2 regions of the Pseudomonas sp. IT-P12 genome follow, and region 2 is predicted to be linked to the other one. Evidence: predicted binding sites of a transcription regulator. Region 2 holds the regulator's gene; the other holds the start of a gene.
The links. The regulator sigma-54, encoded in region 2, starts transcription at its own class of promoters, with help from an activator protein. The targets are predictions, from matches to a motif close to ANTGGCATNNANNTTGCTNT.
Positions count from the first base shown of each region.

Region 1: flgB (flagellar basal body rod protein FlgB) is a predicted target of sigma-54. The motif match lies at 4,976-4,995, and genes of this name have one in related genera.

Region 1 covers NZ_CATKPY010000027.1:123,515-132,586, forward strand. The annotation lists gene ACM6IM_RS27420 (ribonucleoside-diphosphate reductase subunit alpha) at 1-1,589, shown strand, start outside; gene flgE (flagellar hook protein FlgE) at 1,986-3,296, opposite strand; gene flgD (flagellar hook assembly protein FlgD) at 3,329-4,063, opposite strand; gene flgC (flagellar basal body rod protein FlgC) at 4,079-4,522, opposite strand; gene flgB (flagellar basal body rod protein FlgB) at 4,526-4,933, opposite strand; gene cheR (protein-glutamate O-methyltransferase CheR) at 5,290-6,117, opposite strand; gene ACM6IM_RS27450 (chemotaxis protein CheV) at 6,164-7,096, opposite strand; gene flgA (flagellar basal body P-ring formation chaperone FlgA) at 7,178-7,939, shown strand; gene flgM (flagellar biosynthesis anti-sigma factor FlgM) at 8,099-8,422, shown strand; gene ACM6IM_RS27465 (flagella synthesis protein FlgN) at 8,471-8,938, shown strand; gene ACM6IM_RS27470 (flagellar brake protein) at 9,031-9,072, shown strand, end outside.
Region 2 covers NZ_CATKPY010000028.1:184,029-193,100, reverse strand. The annotation lists gene ACM6IM_RS29225 (phospholipid-binding protein MlaC) at 1-275, opposite strand, end outside; gene mlaD (outer membrane lipid asymmetry maintenance protein MlaD) at 287-754, opposite strand; gene mlaE (lipid asymmetry maintenance ABC transporter permease subunit MlaE) at 754-1,551, opposite strand; gene ACM6IM_RS29210 (ATP-binding cassette domain-containing protein) at 1,551-2,360, opposite strand; gene ACM6IM_RS29205 (KpsF/GutQ family sugar-phosphate isomerase) at 2,636-3,610, shown strand; gene ACM6IM_RS29200 (KdsC family phosphatase) at 3,610-4,134, shown strand; gene lptC (LPS export ABC transporter periplasmic protein LptC) at 4,142-4,714, shown strand; gene lptA (lipopolysaccharide transport periplasmic protein LptA) at 4,701-5,249, shown strand; gene lptB (LPS export ABC transporter ATP-binding protein) at 5,249-5,974, shown strand; gene ACM6IM_RS29180 (RNA polymerase factor sigma-54) at 6,157-7,650, shown strand; gene hpf (ribosome hibernation-promoting factor, HPF/YfiA family) at 7,725-8,033, shown strand; gene ptsN (PTS IIA-like nitrogen regulatory protein PtsN) at 8,046-8,510, shown strand; gene rapZ (RNase adapter RapZ) at 8,513-9,072, shown strand, end outside.

The DNA.
Region 1 (9,072 bases), on a different contig from region 2:
CCGCCGTCGCCGTCAACCAGGGTGGCAAGCGCAAAGGCGCTGTCTGTGCCTACCTGGAAACCTGGCACATGGACATCGAAGAGTTCATCGAACTGCGCAAGAACACCGGTGACGATCGTCGTCGTACCCACGACATGAACACCGCCAACTGGATCCCTGACCTGTTCATGAAGCGTGTCTTCGACGACGGCAAGTGGACCCTGTTCTCGCCGTCCGAAGTACCGGACCTGCACGACCTGACCGGCAAGGCCTTCGAAGAGCGTTACGAGTACTACGAAGCCCTGACCGAGTACCCGGGCAAGGTCAAGCTGTTCAAGACCATCCAGGCCAAAGACCTGTGGCGCAAAATGCTGTCCATGCTGTTTGAAACCGGCCACCCATGGCTGACCTTCAAGGACCCGTGCAACCTGCGCAGCCCTCAGCAGCACGTGGGCGTGGTCCACAGCTCGAACCTGTGCACCGAGATCACCTTGAACACCAACAAGGACGAGATCGCTGTCTGCAACCTGGGTTCGATCAACCTGCCGAACCACATCGTGGACGGCAAGCTCGACACCGCCAAGCTGCAACGCACCGTGAACACTGCCGTGCGCATGCTCGACAACGTGATCGACATCAACTACTACTCGGTGCCACAAGCGAAGAACTCCAACTTCAAGCACCGTCCGGTCGGCCTGGGCATCATGGGCTTCCAGGATGCGCTGTACCTGCAGCACATTCCTTACGGTTCCGATGCTGCCGTGCAGTTCGCCGACACCTCCATGGAAGCGGTCAGCTACTTCGCGATCCAGGCGTCCTGCGACCTGGCCGACGAGCGCGGCGCCTACGAGACGTTCCAGGGTTCGCTGTGGTCCAAGGGCATCCTGCCGCTGGATTCGCAACAGATCCTGATCGAAGCCCGTGGCCAGAAGTACATCGATGTCGACCTGAAGGAAACCCTGGACTGGGCACCGGTTCGCGCCCGTGTACAGAAAGGCATCCGTAACTCGAACATCATGGCCATCGCACCGACCGCGACCATCGCCAACATCACCGGCGTGTCGCAGTCGATCGAACCGACCTATCAGAACCTCTACGTGAAATCGAACCTGTCGGGCGAATTCACCGTGATCAACCCGTACCTGGTTCGCGACCTCAAGGCTCGCGGTCTGTGGGACTCGGTCATGATCAACGACCTGAAGTACTACGACGGTTCGGTGCAGCAGATCGAGCGCATCCCGCAAGAGCTCAAAGAGCTCTATGCCACGGCGTTCGAAGTGGACACCAAGTGGATCGTCGACGCGGCCAGCCGTCGTCAGAAGTGGATCGACCAGGCTCAGTCGCTGAACCTGTACATCGCTGGCGCTTCGGGCAAGAAGCTGGACGTGACCTACCGCATGGCCTGGTACCGTGGCCTGAAAACCACCTACTACCTCCGTGCCCTGGCCGCGACCAGCACCGAGAAGTCGACCATCAACACCGGCAAGCTGAACGCTGTTTCCAGCGGCGGCAACCACGGTGACGACTCGGTCCTGGCCGCGCCGGCAGGTCCTGCTCCAGTGCCGAAGGCCTGCGCCATCGACGAGCCGGATTGCGAAGCTTGCCAATAAGCTGAGCCGGCAGGCGCCGCAAGGCGCCCGTCCCGAACCCCCGATCAGTCCTCTGGATTGTCGGGGGTTTTCTTTTGTCTGCCTTATTCTGCAGGAGCGAACGTGTTCGCATGGTCGTCAGCGATAACGTTCGCGGCCTGACAGCCCGCGGCGCCTGAATGTTCTTCGTCGGAACGCCGCCCGGAGCAAGCTCGCTCCTGCAGTGAGGTGCGTCGCCGCAGGCCCTGTCGGGGCGAGCCCGCTCGCGATGGACGCGAGAGCGCTGCGGTGCATCAGCATGCCCGCGTCATCGTTGACGCCCCTCTCGAGCAGGCTCGACCCCACCCGGTTCAAGTCAAATTCCGGCCATAAAAAAACCCCTCTTTCGAGGGGTTCTTCAGGCCACGCTGTCCAGCATCAGGTCATCTGAATGATGGTCTGCATGATGGTGCTCTGGGTCGAGATGGTCTTGGCGTTCGCCTGGTAGTTGCTCTGCGCCTTGATCAGGTCCACCAGTTCGCTGGTCAGGTTGACGTTGGACTCTTCCAGCGAGTTGGAGTTGATCGAGCCCAGGGTGCCGGTTTGCGGAGCATCGTAACCCGGGATACCCGACGCGTAGGTCTCTTTCCAGCTGGTGCCGCCCACGGGCTGCAGGCCTTGTTCGTTGGTGAAGCTGGCCAGCGCGATCTGACCGATCGGCTTGCTCTTGCTGTTGCTGAAGTTGGCCAGCATGACGCCGCTGCCGTCGATGGTCAGGCTGGTGATCTGGCCCGTGGCGTAACCGTCCTGGACAGGGATCGAACGCGCGGTATCGGCGTTGAACTGCGTGGTGTTGGACATGGACACCGAAATCGGTCCGGCGGAAGCGCCGTTGGCCTTCCACACGCCGTTGGTCACGGTGCCAGGCACCCAACCGGTGATGTTCAGGTCAGGGCTGACGATCGGCGTCGGGGTGGCCGGAGTGGTGACGGAAGTCAGCTTGCCGGTCTGGTCGAACGCCATGGTCGAAGCCACCGGAGGCGTCAGCGGATCGGTAGGATCGCTGCCGTTGGGGTTGCGACCATCGATCAGGGTGTAGACCTTCCAGGTGTTCGGGGCCGTCTTCACCATGTATTGATCCATGGTGTGCTCGTTACCCTGGGCGTCGTAGACCTTGGTGCCGAATTGCTTGGTGAAGGATTCGGATTTGCTCGGGTCGAACGGGTTGGTCGTCTCGTTGATTTCCACCGCGGTGGAGTTCAGGTTGATCGTCGACGAAATGGAGCTGGTGTTTTTGGGTGCCAGGTTCGAGGTGTCGATGCGCAGGTCGGTCAACACGCCGTTCTGGATCTTGCCATTGGCATCCACGCCGTAGCCTTGCAGGCGCGCGGTGCCGTCGGAGTTGGTGACGTAACCGTCCTTGTCGACCTTGAACGTACCGGCACGGGTGTAGGACAGCGAGCCGTTTTCGTTCAGCACGAAGAAGCCCGAACCGTTGATCCCCATGTCCAGCACGTTGCCGGTGTTGTTGATATCACCCTGGGTGAACTGCTGGGAAACGTTGGCCAGGCGCACACCGTTGCCGATGGTCTTGCTGCCGGTGCCCAGGCGAGTCGCCGAGTACACGTCTTCGAATTCTGCACGGGACGATTTGAAACCGACGGTCGCGACGTTGGCGATGTTGTTGCCGGTCACGTCCAGTTGTTTGTTGGCTGCATAGAGACCGCTAAGGCCGATGTTAAAAGACATGTTCCACTCCTTTGTGCCGGGTTAGTCGGCTCTTACATACCAATGGTTTGTACTTTGGACAGGGCAACGCTGCCCAGGCCGGCGAGGTTGAGCATCAATTCACCGCCGGTCTGGCTGATGGTCACGCTGGTGACGGTGGCCGGCAGGTAGGTGACCAGTGAGGTCGCCTTGCTGTCGTAGGTCGCGCTGGCGGCGAAGGTGTATGTACCCGCTGCGGCCACTTCGCCCGCCTCGTTCTTGCCATCCCAGATGAAGCTGGCGTTGCCGGCTTTCTGGCTGCCCAGGTCGATGGTGCGGATCACCTTGCCATCGGCATCGGTGATCTTGACCTTGACCGGATCGGCCGCCGCCGGTACGGCGACGGTGCCGGTGAAACTCTTGGAGGTGTCGACCACCGCCTTGTCGCCCGGTGCGATGACCGAACGGCCCACCAGCGACGACGCCTGCAACGCCTGGGACGAGCTCAGGCTGCCCGCCAGGTTGGTCGCCAGGCCGCCGACGGTGTCGTTGAGCGTGGTGATGCCTTCCAGGCTGCTGAATTGCGCCAACTGGGCAACGAACTCGCCGTTGTCCTGAGGCTCCAGCGGGTTCTGGTTTTTCAGCTGGGTCACCAGCAACTGGAGGAACGCGTCCTTGCCCAGGGCTTTTTTGCCGGCGGCACTGTTGGTGGCGGCTGCCAGGCCGTCGGCGCTGGTGTTGGTCTTGACCGAAGAGTTGGCCAGGATGTCGTTCAGACTCAGGCCGCTGGTGGTATCAGTAACACTCATCTGCGTCGCCCCTTATCACTGACCGAGGGTCAGGACCTTCTGCATCATGGCTTTGGCGGTGTTCATCATTTCCGCGTTGGTCTGGAACGAACGGCTGGCGGAAATCATGTCGGCCATTTCTTCCACGACGTTGACGTTCGGGTAGTAGACATAACCCTTGGCGTCGGCCGCCGGATGATTCGGTTCGTAGCGAGCTTCCAGGTTGCTCTGGTCCTCGACCACGCCCAGCACCTGCACGCCCTGGCCTGCCGCGTCCTGGTTCTGGAACAGCGAATCGCTGCCGCCACTCTGGCCGCCCTGGAACATGGTGGCGAACACCGGGTGACGCGCGCGGTAGGTCTGGTCGATGCTCGACGAGACGGTTTCGGCGTTGGCGATGTTCGAGGCCACGGTGTTCAAACGGGTGGTCTGGGCGCTCATGCCGCTACCGGCAATGTTGAAAACGCTGGCTAGCGACATGACTTATTCTCCACGCAGGGCTGAAACCAGCCCTTTGAATTTGCTGTTGAGCAGAGTGAAACTGGCCTGGAAGTTGACCGAGTTTTCCGCGTAGTTCGACTGCTCCAGCTGGGCGTCGACGGTGTTCTGGTCGATCGACGGCTGCATCGGCGTGCGGTACATCAGCGACTCGTCGCCATTGCCCAGGCCTTCGGCTTCGATATGACGGCTGTTGGTCCTGTTCAAGGCGAAAGTACCGTTCTTGGCCTTCTCGCTCTGCTCGGTGAGCACTTTCGAGAAGTCCAGGTCCCGAGCCTTGTAGTTCGGGGTGTCGGCGTTGGCGATGTTGTTGGCCAGGACTTCGGCACGCTGGGCGCGGAAGCCCAGGGCTTGTTCGTGGATACCGAGCGCTTTATCGAAGCTGATGCTCATGTCGGGAAACCTTCGGGTGACCTGATTTTTCGTACGATGGAGATAGCAAGCGCCGTGCCAACTCATCAAGCCCCCTGTTTCCGGGGCTTTGCGTGCGCTGCCCCGACGGCAATGCCAGAAAAGCGGCAACGGGTTTCCGCCGTCTGCCGCTTTTCTGCCGCTTTCTGACAGACACCTTCCTTGTGGGAGCGGGCTTGCTCGCGATGGCGGTGGGTCAGCCAAGATTGCTTTACCTGACTCACCGCTTTCGCGAGCAAGCCCGCTCCCACAGGGGGGGTGCCTGGCAGGAGAAAAACCACGCATAAAAAAACGGGAGCCCCTGAGGACTCCCGTTTTTTTTGCTCGACAGACACCCGTCACTTCGCCTGGTAGATGATCCCCGGGCTGCACTGGACCATCTGATAATGATCCGGCAGACCATTCAGCGCTTCGGAAGCACCGAGGAACAGGTAACCGCCAGGCTTGAGCGTGCTGTGGATGCGCAACAGGATGTCTTTCTTCACCTCGGCGGAAAAGTAGATCAATACGTTGCGGCAGAACACGATGTCGAACTTGCCGAGGCTCGCGTAACTGTCCAGCAGGTTGAAGGCGCGGAACTCCACCCGGCTCTTGATCGGCGCCTTGACCGCCCAGCGCCCGGGACCTTTCGGGTCGAAATAGCGTTGCAGGCGTTCCGGCGACAAACCTCGTCCGATCGCCAGGCTGTCGTATTCGCCGGTCTTGCAGTTGATCAGCATGGAACCCGACAGGTCGGTGGCAACGATCTGCACCCCCATTTTCAACTGCCCCAGGTTGACCCGCTCGAACTCGTCGATGGCCATCGACAGCGAATACGGTTCCTGCCCCGACGAACAGGCTGCCGACCAGATGCGCAACCGCTGGCCGGGAGCCGCCTTGATCGCCTCCGGCAGCACCTTGTTCTTCAACACTTCAAACGGATAGGTGTCACGAAACCACAGGGTTTCGTTGGTCGTCATGGCATCGACCACCATTTCGCGCAAACCGCTGCGCGGCTGGCTCTGGATGCGCTGAACCAGCTCACCCAGGGACTTGATGCCTTGCTGCTCCATCAGTTTGTTGAGACGGCTCGAGACGAGGTACTGCTTGTTTTCACCCAGCAAGATGCCACAGGCTTTTTCCAGGAAGACCCGGAACTGTTCGAAATCCAAATTACCCGTAGACAATGATGCCGCCTCTTAAATCGTGTGAACCGCCAGGGGCAACAGGCCCCTAGCTGATATCTGCTGCTTTGATCCGGTCAACCACCCGGGATGCCAGGTCGTCAGGACGGAATTTGGCCAGGAAGTCATCGGCACCGACCTTCTTGACCATCGCCTGATTGAACACACCCGACAATGAAGTATGCAGGATGATGTGAAGCTTTTGCATGCGTGGGTCGTTGCGGATCTCGGCCGTCAGGGTATACCCGTCCATTTCCGGCATCTCGATGTCGGAAATCATCATCAGGAATTCCTCTTCCGGCTTCTTGCCCTCGTCGACCAGCTTGCGCAGGTAGTCCAGCGCTTGCCGCCCGTCGTTCAACGCCACCACTTCGACACCGACCGTCTGCAGGCAACGTGTCACCTGCTTGCGCGCCACCGAGGAATCATCAACGGTCAACACCCGCAACGATAACGCCTTGTGCTGGGTCTCGTGATCGACCACACCGACGGAAATCGCTTCCGGTGTCGGCGACACTTCCGCCAGCACTTTCTCGACGTCGATGATTTCGACCAACTGATTGTCGACCCGAGTCACAGCGGTCAGGTAATGATCGCGTCCGGTGCCCTTGGGCGGCGGATGGATCTCTTCCCAGTTCATGTTGACGATGCGCTCCACCGAGCGCACCAGGAAACCCTGGGTCTTGGTGTTGTACTCCGTGATGATGACGAAGGGATTGCTTTGATCTTTCAACGCTCCGGAACCGGTCGCCATCGCCAGATCGAGGATCGGAATGGTCGCCCCCCGGATATTTGCCACACCGCACACCACAGGACTGGACTTGGGCATCAGGGTCAGCGCGGGGCATTGCAGCACCTCGCGAACCTTGAACACATTGATCCCGTACAGCTGCTGGCCGTCAAGACGGAACAACAACAGCTCCAGGCGATTCTGCCCCACCAGTTGCGTGCGCTGGTTCACCGAATCCATTACACCCGCCATGCACTGACTCCTACACCAACGCTAGTTGTGTTGCGACGCACATTCATCACTAAACGGCACGGCGCTTGCTTTTTAACTCTTATGAACACAGAACCGACATTTTTCCGACGCCTGACATCCACCGCCCGCAGATTGCTCTGCGGGATGTCGGCCGCCTGCCTGTTCAACGCTGGCACCCCTGCCCTTGCTGACGAAGTTACCTTGCCTGACATGCTTATCGGCGTCACTCAGGGCTTTCTTGAATTCACCGTAGAGGACTACCTGGCCACCAGTCAAACGGAAGGTCGCTACGAAATCCAGGTCAACAAGCTCGATCCACGCCTGCGCATGCCCATGTGCGACAAGGAATTGACAGCCTCCCTCGAGAGCCCGGCCAAGCCGCTGGGCCGGGTAACGGTCAAGGTTCGCTGCGAAGGCAGTTCCCCGTGGACGGTGTTCGTACCCGCTCAAGTCCGCCTGTTCCGCGACGTCGTGACCACCACCCGTCCCTTGCGTCGGGCCGACATTGTCGAGCCTGCCGACGTGATTCTGCGCGAGCGAGACATCAGCGTGATCACCCAGGGCTACCTGACGACCCCGGACCAGGCGATCGGGCAGCGACTGACCCGACCAATGGTCGCCGACCAGGTGATTACCCTGGTCAATCTCGAACAGACGGAAGTCATTCGCAAGGGCGATCAGGTGGTGATTACCGCCCGCAGCGGCACGCTGAGCGTACGAATGCCCGGCGAAGCGCTGTCCAACGGCGGCATGAACGAACAGATTCGCGTGAAAAACCTCAACTCTCGACGGGTCATCAAGGCGCAAGTGACCGCGCCAGGGCAGGTGGAAGTGGCCATGTAGGGACCTGAAGAGGTGGCATTGCCCCGGGCTGTTCCCTAAACTGTGGCGCAGGCAGCAGACGTGCTGGCGCTTGCGGGCTCATTGATAAAATGAGTCTAAAGTTTTCACAGGGATGGCCGAAAACATGGCAAGCGTCCAAATACTCAGAGGTTTTTTACCATGGTCATCGATTTCAGCCGTTTGAACAGCTCCTCGCCACTGACGGGCAGTACACGTACCAGTGCCGCCAAGGACACCGCCGAAGCCGGCCAGTCCGCAGCGCTGAATACCCCGGCCGAACAGGCCACCGTTAAAAGCGGGGAATCGGTACACCTCAGCAATGAGGCTCAGCAGTTGCAACAGGTCACTGACAAGCTGCGCGATCAGCCTGCCGTCGACAAAGCCCGCGTGGCGGAGTTGAAAGCAGCGATTGCCGATGGCAGCTATAAAGTCGACAGCAACCGTGTAGCCAGCAAACTGCTTAACTTCGAAGCCCAGCGCTAGGCCTCGGCCTGCGCCAGGCTTTTGGACGCTTAAAACCCAAGGCCAGCCATGCACGACACTAATTTATTGCAACTGATCAACGACGACTTTGCTCCCGCTCAATACTTGCTGGAGTTACTGCAAACCGAGTCCATCGCCTTGCACGGTCGTGACATGCCACTGCTCGAAGACATTCTGGCGCAGAAGCAGGCAATGATCATTCTGCTCGAACAGCATGGCCGCAAGCGCAGTGAAATCCTCGCCAGTCTGAACCTGCCAATCAATCGCAGCGGACTGGAGCAATTGGCCAGCCAATCGAGTGTCGGCACGCAACTGCTGGAGCAGAGCGATGCCCTGACCGCTCTTCTAGCCCAATGCCAGGCGGCGAATGCCAATAATGGCCAGTCGATTCTGGTTCAGCAGGCCGCCACGGCCAACCAGCTGAAAATCCTCACAGGCGGCGAACCGCCAGCACTTTATGATGCACGCGGATCAACCGCGAAGCTTGCGAAGCCGCGTCCGCTCAGTCAGGCTTGAGCCTGCAAATGCTCACGCCCTATCAAGACTCGCAACATGCTGGCAATATACTGGCCAGCCGTAGTCATATTTTGTCTGGAGATTGATTAACCGTGTCCAATGCCTTAAACGCGGAAGATGCCCCGCAACCACCC
Region 2 (9,072 bases):
ATCTGCGCAGGCGTGGCCTTGCGCGAGTACTTGACCGTCATGATGCTCTTGGAAATGCCTTCGGCATCCACCACGGGGCCGACGATGGTGTTCAACGCCGTATAAAAGTCGTTCGGGTCCTGCTTGTATTTCTCCTTGTTGGCCGACAGGTCCTGGAGCAACCGGTTCGTGGTGTCCTCGACCAGGTCGTGCGCGGAAGGCGCCGCCACGGCGTGAGCCATCAGCGGCATGGCCGCGAGTAATACCAACAGGCCGCGTCGTAAGGTAGAAATCATTCAAAAGCTCCTCATTTGGCGTCTTTGCTAACGGTATTGAGCAGGAATTTACCGATCAGGTCCTCGAGCACCAGCGATGACTGGGTATCGTGAATGGTCCCACCCTCCTTGAGCAGGGTTTCTTCGCCACCCACGCTGATGCCGATGTATTTCTCACCCAGCAGGCCAGCCGTCAGAATAGATGCAGTGGAGTCAGTCGGCAGGTTATCCACCCGTTTTTCCAGCTGCATCGTCACCCGACCGGTGAAACTGTCGCGGTCCAGATCGATTGCCGTGACCTTGCCGATGGTCACACCGGCCATGGTCACTTTAGCTCTGACCGTCAAACCGGCGATATTGTCGAAATAGGCATAAAGTTTATACGTTTCGGTGGTGGCGCTCGGGGACAGGCCACTGACCCGCAACGCCAGCAGCAGCAAAGCCAGGATGCCAGCCAGCAGAAAAAGGCCGACACCGATTTCCAGGGTGCGGTTTTGCATCAGAAATCTCCAAACATCAAGGCGGTCAAAATAAAGTCCAGGCCGAGTACAGCCAACGAGGCGTACACCACGGTCTTGGTAGTGGCACGACTGATCCCCTCTGAAGTGGGCTCACAGTCATAGCCTTGGAATACGGCGATCCAGGTCACGACAAAGGCGAAGACGACACTTTTGATGATGCCGTTGAGCACATCGTCGGTGAAGGTCACGCTGTTTTGCATGTTGGACCAGTAGGAACCCTCATACACACCCAGCCAGTCGACAGCCACCCACGAACCGCCCCAGATACCCACGACGCTGAAAATCATCGCCAGCACCGGCAGGGAAATGAAGCCGGCCCACAGGCGCGGGGCAATGATGTACTTGAGCGGGTCGACACCAATCATTTCCAGACTGGACAACTGCTCGGTGGATTTCATGTTGCCGATTTCCGCCGTCAGGGCCGAACCGGCGCGGCCGGCGAACAGCAAGGCGGTGACCACGGGGCCCAGTTCGCGCAGCAAGGTCAGGGCAACCATTTGCCCGACCGCCTGCTCCGAACCGTAGCTGGACAGGATATTGAACCCCTGCAGTGCCAGTACCATGCCGATGAATACCCCGGAGACCACAATGATCACCAGGGACATCACGCCCACCGAATGCAGTTGCCGGATCAGCAGGCCGAAACCGCCGCCGATGCCGCCGCGCCCCAAAAGGGCATGAAACAGAAAGATGGTCGAACGACCGAACGCGGCCAGCACATCGATGCCGGCGTGGCCGAAGCGACGTACGCGTTCCAGCAGTGAAGTCTTGCGCATCAACGCTTCCCCAGAAGATCTGCGCGGTAATCCGTCGCTGGAAAGTGGTATGCGACCGGGCCATCGGGTTCGCCGGTCATGAATTGGCGAATCCGCGGTTCCTGCGAGTTCATCAGCTCCTGCGGCGTGCCCTGCCCCAGGACCTGGCCGTCGCCGACGACATAGATGTAGTCGGCAATGCTCGCCGTCTCGGCCAGGTCGTGGGAAACCACGATGCTGGTGATGCCCAGGGCGTCGTTGAGCAGACGGATCAGGCGCACCAGCACACCCATGGCAATGGGGTCCTGGCCGACGAAGGGTTCGTCATACATGAGGATCTGCGGGTCCAGGGCAATCGCCCGGGCCAGCGCGACACGGCGTTTCATGCCGCCGGACAACTCCTCGGGCATCAGGTCGATGGCACCACGCAGCCCGACGGCCTGCAATTTGAGCAGCACGATGTCCCGGATCATTTCTTCCGGAAGCTCGGTATGAACCCGTAGCGGAAAGGCGACGTTCTCGAACACATCGAGATCGGTGAACAGCGCGCCACTCTGGAACAGCACACCCATGTGCTTGCGTGCATCGAACAGATCGCTGCGCGACAACTTCGGCAGGTTCTGCCCGTTGACCCAGACTTCGCCCTTGGCCGGACGCAATTGAGCGCCCATCAAACGCAACAGCGTGGTCTTGCCACACCCGGAAGGTCCCATGATGCCGGTGACCTTGCCGCGCGGAATACGGATATCGACGTTATTGAAAATGCTGCGCGCACCGCGCTTGAAGGTCACTCCCTTCAGCTCGACCGCGTAGGCGTTATCGGCACTCATCTAAACTCCTTGCGATGCAGCCTCTCACTCGGACGCCTGTCTTTCTGACGAAAGCACATACCTCCCCGGGCGGGCCGAACTGGCGGCGAACTATATCACTGCAAAGGCTGAGCGCCCAAGCGTCAAGCCGACCCTGCCCCACCAGATGATAAAAAAATGACGTCAATTACCCGCATTCAGTAACAAGGAATGACAAAGCGTGACGAACTTGCGTGAGGGTTTCGATCATTACCGCTATAATCGCCGCCTTTTCCTCAGGCCAAACGATTTCTGACATGAGCCAATCAAGCGAGCTGATCCAATCGGCACAACGCACCATCCGCCTCGAACTGGAAGCCGTACAAGGCTTGCTGCCCCGTATCGACGCAGATTTCGTACGCGCTTGCGAGATGATTCTGGCCAGCAAAGGCCGAGTGGTCGTGGTCGGCATGGGCAAATCCGGGCACATCGGCAACAAGATTGCCGCCACCCTGGCCAGCACCGGCACCACGGCGTTTTTTGTCCACCCGGCCGAAGCCAGCCACGGCGACATGGGCATGATCACCCGTGACGACATCATCCTGGCCTTGTCGAACTCCGGCTCCACCAATGAAATCGTCACCCTGCTGCCGCTGATCAAGCGCCTGGGCATCCAGTTGATCAGCATGACCGGCAACCCCGAGTCACCGCTGGCCAAGGCGGCCGAGGTCAACCTCAACGTGCACGTCGAGCACGAAGCCTGCCCGCTCAACCTGGCGCCGACGTCCTCGACCACCGCCGCCCTGATCATGGGCGACGCCCTGGCAGTTGCACTGCTCGAGGCCCGCGGCTTCACCGCCGAAGACTTCGCGTTTTCCCACCCGGGCGGCGCATTGGGCCGACGCCTGCTGCTGAAAGTGGAAAACGTCATGCACGCCGGACAGGAGCTGCCGCAAGTCCAGCGCGGCACCCTGCTCAAGGACGCATTGATGGAAATGACGCGCAAGGGCCTGGGCATGACCGTCATCCTGGAAGCCGACGGCAAGCTGGCCGGGATCTTCACGGACGGCGACCTGCGCCGCACCCTGGACCGCAGCATCGATATCCACAGCGCCACGATCGATCAGGTCATGACCGCCCACGGCAAGACCGGCCGCGCCGAAATGCTCGCCGCCGAGGCCCTGAAAATCATGGAAGACCATAAAATCAGTGCACTGGTGGTGGTCGACGGCGACGATCGTCCGGTCGGCGCCCTGAACATGCACGACTTGTTGCGTGCAGGAGTAATGTAATGAGTGCTGACCTGCTGCAACGCGGCAAACAGATCAAACTGGCCGTCTTCGACGTCGACGGTGTGTTGACCGACGGACACCTGTACTTTCTTGAAGACGGCAGCGAGTTCAAGGCCTTCAACACACTCGACGGCCAGGGCATCAAGATGCTCATGGCCGCGGGTGTGCAGACAGCCATTATCAGCGGCCGCAAGTCCCCGGCGGTCGAACGTCGGGCGATGAACCTGGGCATTCCCCATGTTTATCAGGGTCGCGAAGACAAGCTGGTGGTGCTGGACGGATTGCTGGCCCAGCTCGGCCTGAGCCATGAAAACGTCGCCTACCTCGGCGACGACTTGCCCGACCTGCCGGTGATTCGCCGGGTGGGCCTGGGGATTGCGGTGGCCAACGCCGCCAGTTTTGTCCGTGAACACGCTCACGGCGTTACCCAGGCCCGTGGCGGCGAGGGTGCCGCCCGCGAATTCTGCGAACTGATCCTGCGTGCCCAGGGCCGCCTCGATGCGGCCAACGCCGCGTACCTGTGAGCCAACTATGCTGAGCAAGAAATTTCGCAACGTCCTGGTGTTCGGTTGCATCGCAGCGATCTTCGCTGCGGTCGGCTACTGGAACATCAGCCCGGAACGCTTCCTCGACAAGCCGGCGGCCAAGACCCAGGACAGCCCGATCGACTGGTACGCGACCAATACTCACACCCTGCAATACCTCGAAGACGGACGCGTGCAGTACGAAATGACGTCCGACAAGGCCGAGCACGTCAAAGCCACCGATATCACGCTGGTCACCAAGCCGGACCTGAACATGTACCGCGGCACCGACTTTCCGTGGCATGTCACCAGCGACCGCGGTGAAGTGAACCCTGGCGGTACCGAGGTCGAACTGATCGACAACGTGCGCGTCAAGCGCACCGACGAAAAGAAACGCGACACCCTCATCACCTCCACCCGCATGACGGTGTTCCCGCAGCAGCAATATGCGCAGACCCAGCAACCCGTTAGAATCGACGGCGCCGGTGGCGTATCGACTGGCGTAGGCATGAAAGCGTATTTGAAGGACAGCAGGATACACCTGCTATCGAACGTAAGAGGACAGTATGAGGCTCGTTAAAACTCTCCCTATTTTGCTCGGTCTGGGCGCAGCACTGGGAAGCGTGAGCGCCTGGGCTCTGCCGACCGATCAGCAGCAGCCTATCCGCATTCAGGCCGACGACGCCCAGCTGGACGACAAGAATGGCGTTGCCACCTACACCGGCGACGTCATCATCACCCAGGGCTCGATGAAGGTCACCGGCAACAAGGTGACCATGACCCGCGCCCCGAACGGTGACATCGACGTGGTGACTTCGGTCGGCAACCTCGCCTACTTCGAGCAACTGCAAACGGCGGGCGACACCAAGCCGGTGCAAGGCTGGGGCGTCACCATCCAGTACCACGCCACGCAAGACCGCGTGGTACTGATCGATCGGGCCAAGGTCGTCGACAAGGACGGCAACGTGACCCAGGGCGAGAAAATCGTCTATGACACCAACAAGAAGCTCGCCAGCGCCGGCCGTGCCACAGGCACCAACGTGACCGAGTCGCGTCCGCGGATCGACATGGTGATCCAGCCGAAAAAGAAAACCGACGAGCAGAAGGCCCAGTAATGGCAACTCTGAAAGCTCAGCATCTGGCCAAGAGCTACAAGAGCCGCCAGGTCGTGCGCGACGTCAGCCTGTCCATCGACAGCGGTCAGATCGTCGGCCTGCTCGGCCCCAACGGCGCCGGCAAGACCACCTGCTTCTACATGATCGTCGGTCTGGTCCAGGCCGATCAGGGCCGCGTCCTGATCGACGACCTGGACGTCAGCCACCAGCCGATGCACGGCCGTGCGAAGGCCGGTATCGGCTACCTGCCGCAGGAAGCGTCGATCTTCCGCAAGCTCTCCGTTGCCGACAACATCATGGCGATCCTCGAGACGCGCAAGGAACTCGACAAGGCCGGCCGTCGCAAGGAACTGGAAAGCCTGCTGCAGGAATTCCACATCAGCCATATCCGCGACAACCTCGGCATGAGCCTGTCCGGTGGTGAGCGCCGTCGCGTGGAAATCGCCCGCGCACTGGCCACCAGCCCGAAATTCATCCTCCTCGACGAACCCTTCGCCGGTGTGGACCCGATTTCCGTGGGCGACATCAAGCAGATCATTCACCACCTCAAGGCCAAGGGCATTGGCGTGCTGATCACCGACCACAACGTCCGCGAAACCCTGGATATCTGCGAAACCGCCTATATCGTCAACGATGGACAGCTGATCGCCGAGGGCGACTCTGCCACCATCCTGGCCAACGACCTGGTCAAGGAAGTTTATCTGGGCCATGAGTTCCGCCTGTAAGCACTGAGGCCACGGGCTGGGCGGCCGAGCGCTCGTACCGATGAAAAATCAAGATTTTTTTATTGTTACAGCGCTCTAGGCAAACGATGTTATTTCGGGCATATAATTTGCTTATGTTTGGCGCTCCGGCGCCCTGTAGTGGATGGCGCATGCGCGCCGGAATAAGGTGTTAAGCCCCTGCCATGAAACCATCGCTAGTCTTGAGAATGGGCCAGCAGCTGACGATGACACCGCAGCTGCAACAGGCCATCCGCCTGCTCCAATTGTCGACCCTGGACCTGCAACAGGAAATCCAGGAGGCCCTGGAGTCCAATCCGATGCTCGAACGCCAGGAAGAAGGCGACGACTTCGATAACTCCGACCCCATGGCCGACAACGTCGAACACAAGCCCAACACCGAAATCCAGGAACCCTCCTACCAGGAAAGCACGCCGACGGTCGACAACCTCGAGGAAGGCGACTGGAACGAGCGCATCCCCAATGAACTGCCCGTCGACACCGCCTGGGAAGACGTTTACCAGACCAGCGCCAGCAGCCTGCCGAGCAACGATGACGACGAGTGGGATTTCACCACCCGCACCTCGGCCGGTGAAAGCCTGCAAAGCCACCTGCTGTGGCAACTGAACCTGGCGCCGATGTCCGACACCGATCGCCTGATTGCCGTCACCCTGATCGATTGCATCAACAACCAGGGTTACCTGGACGAAACCCTCGAAGAAATCCTCGAAGCCTTCGATCCGGAACTGGACATCGAACTGGACGAAATCGAAGCCGTCCTGCACCGCATCCAGCAATTCGAACCGGCCGGCATTGCCGCCCGCAATCTCGGCGAATGCCTGCTGCTGCAATTGCGCCAGTTGCCCGCCAAGACCCCCTGGCTGGCCGAAGCCAAGCGCCTGGTCAGCGACTACATCGACCTGCTCGGCAGTCGCGACTACAGCCAGCTGATGCGCCGCATGAAACTCAAGGAAGACGAGCTGCGCCAGGTGATCGAACTGGTTCAAAGCCTCAATCCGCGCCCGGGCTCGCAGATCGAGTCCAGTGAAGCCGAATACGTCGTTCCCGACGTGATCGTGCGCAAGGACAACGAGCGCTGGCTGGTGGAACTGAATCAGGAGTCGGTGCCACGGCTGCGGGTCAACGCCCAATATGCCGGTTTCGTGCGCCGCGCCGACACCAGCGCCGACAACACCTTCATGCGCAATCAGTTGCAGGAGGCTCGCTGGTTCATCAAGAGCCTGCAAAGCCGCAACGAAACGCTGATGAAAGTGGCCACCCAGATCGTCGAACATCAGCGCGGTTTTCTGGAATACGGCGACGAAGCCATGAAACCGCTGGTCCTGCATGACATCGCCGAAGCGGTGGGCATGCACGAATCGACGATTTCCCGGGTGACCACGCAGAAATTCATGCATACCCCCCGGGGCATCTATGAGCTGAAATACTTTTTCTCCAGCCATGTCAGCACCTCCGAAGGCGGCGAATGCTCGTCCACGGCGATTCGCGCAATCATCAAAAAACTGGTTGCCGCGGAAAATCAGAAAAAGCCGTTGAGTGACAGCAAGATCGCTGGTTTACTGGAGGCACAAGGCATTCAGGTGGCTCGCCGCACCGTCGCCAAGTACCGCGAATCCCTCGGGATCGCGCCTTCGAGCGAACGCAAGCGGTTGATGTAGGGCCACGCCACAGCGTTCCAGTGGTAGATCATCGGATCTACCGCTTTATGCACTGGCAACGAAGGAGAAGCTGTATGCAAGTCAATATCAGTGGACACCAACTGGAAGTGACCGAACCTCTTCGCACCTACATCGGCGAAAAACTCCAACGACTGGAGCGGCATTTCGACAAGATCACCAACGTGCAGGTCACGATGACGGTCGAGAAGCTGAAGCAGAAAATCGAAGCCACGCTGCATATTCCCGGCAATGAAGTCGTCGCCAACGCGGAACATACCGATATGTACGCGGCGATCGACGCATTGACCGACAAGCTGGATAAACAACTCAAAAAGCATAAGGAAAAGACCCAGAGCCTCCTCCAGGGCGCAACCGGTCGTTAACACCCCCAACCCATGATCCGACTTGAAAGCATCCTGACCCCCGGCCGTTCCCTGGTGAACGTGCCGGGAGGCAGTAAAAAGAAAGCCCTCGAGCAAATTGCCAACCTGATCGCCCGGGAAGTCCCCGATCTGGAGATGCAAGATGTTTTCGAGGCCCTGATAGCCCGTGAAAAACTCGGCTCGACCGGTTTTGGCAACGGCATCGCCATTCCCCACTGTCGGCTCAAAGGTTGTATCTCACCCGTCAGTGCCTTGATGCACCTGGATGCACCCATCGATTTTGACGCCATCGACGGCGCTCCGGTCGACCTGCTGTTCGTTCTGCTGGTCCCGCAAGCCGCTACCGATGCGCACCTTGAATTGCTCCGCCAGATCGCCAGCATGCTCGATCGCAAGGAAGTCCGTGATCGCCTGCGCAGCGCTTCGAGCAATGAAGCCTTGTATCAGGTTGTCCTGGACGAGCAGAACGGGCACTAATCATGCGCTTGATCATCGTCAGTGGCCGTTCCGGCTCAGGTAAAAGTACCGCGCTCGACGTGCTCGAGGACAATGGTTACTACTGCATCGACAACCTCCCGGCAGGGTTGTTGCCGGAACTGGCCGAACGCGCGCTGATCCATACTGAACTGACGCAACCGCTGGTCGCCGTCTCCATCGACGCGCGCAACCTGCCGAGCCATCTCAGCCGTTTCCCCGAACTGCTCGAGGAAGTCCGCAGCCGGCATATCCAGTGCGACGTCCTGTATCTGGATGCCGATGAAGAGACGTTACTCAAGCGCTTCTCGGAAACCCGTCGACGTCACCCGCTGAGCAGCGCCAACCGCTCCCTGGCCGAGGCGATCGAGGATGAGGCCGCCCTGCTGGGGCCGATTGCCGACCTCGCCGACCTCAAGGTCAACACCACCAATCTGAACCTGTATCAGTTGCGCGATACCATCAAGCTGCGCCTGTTGAACCAGCCGGAGCCCGGAACGGCGTTCCTGGTGGAGTCGTTTGGATTCAAGCGCGGCATGCCGGTGGATGCCGACCTGGTGTTCGA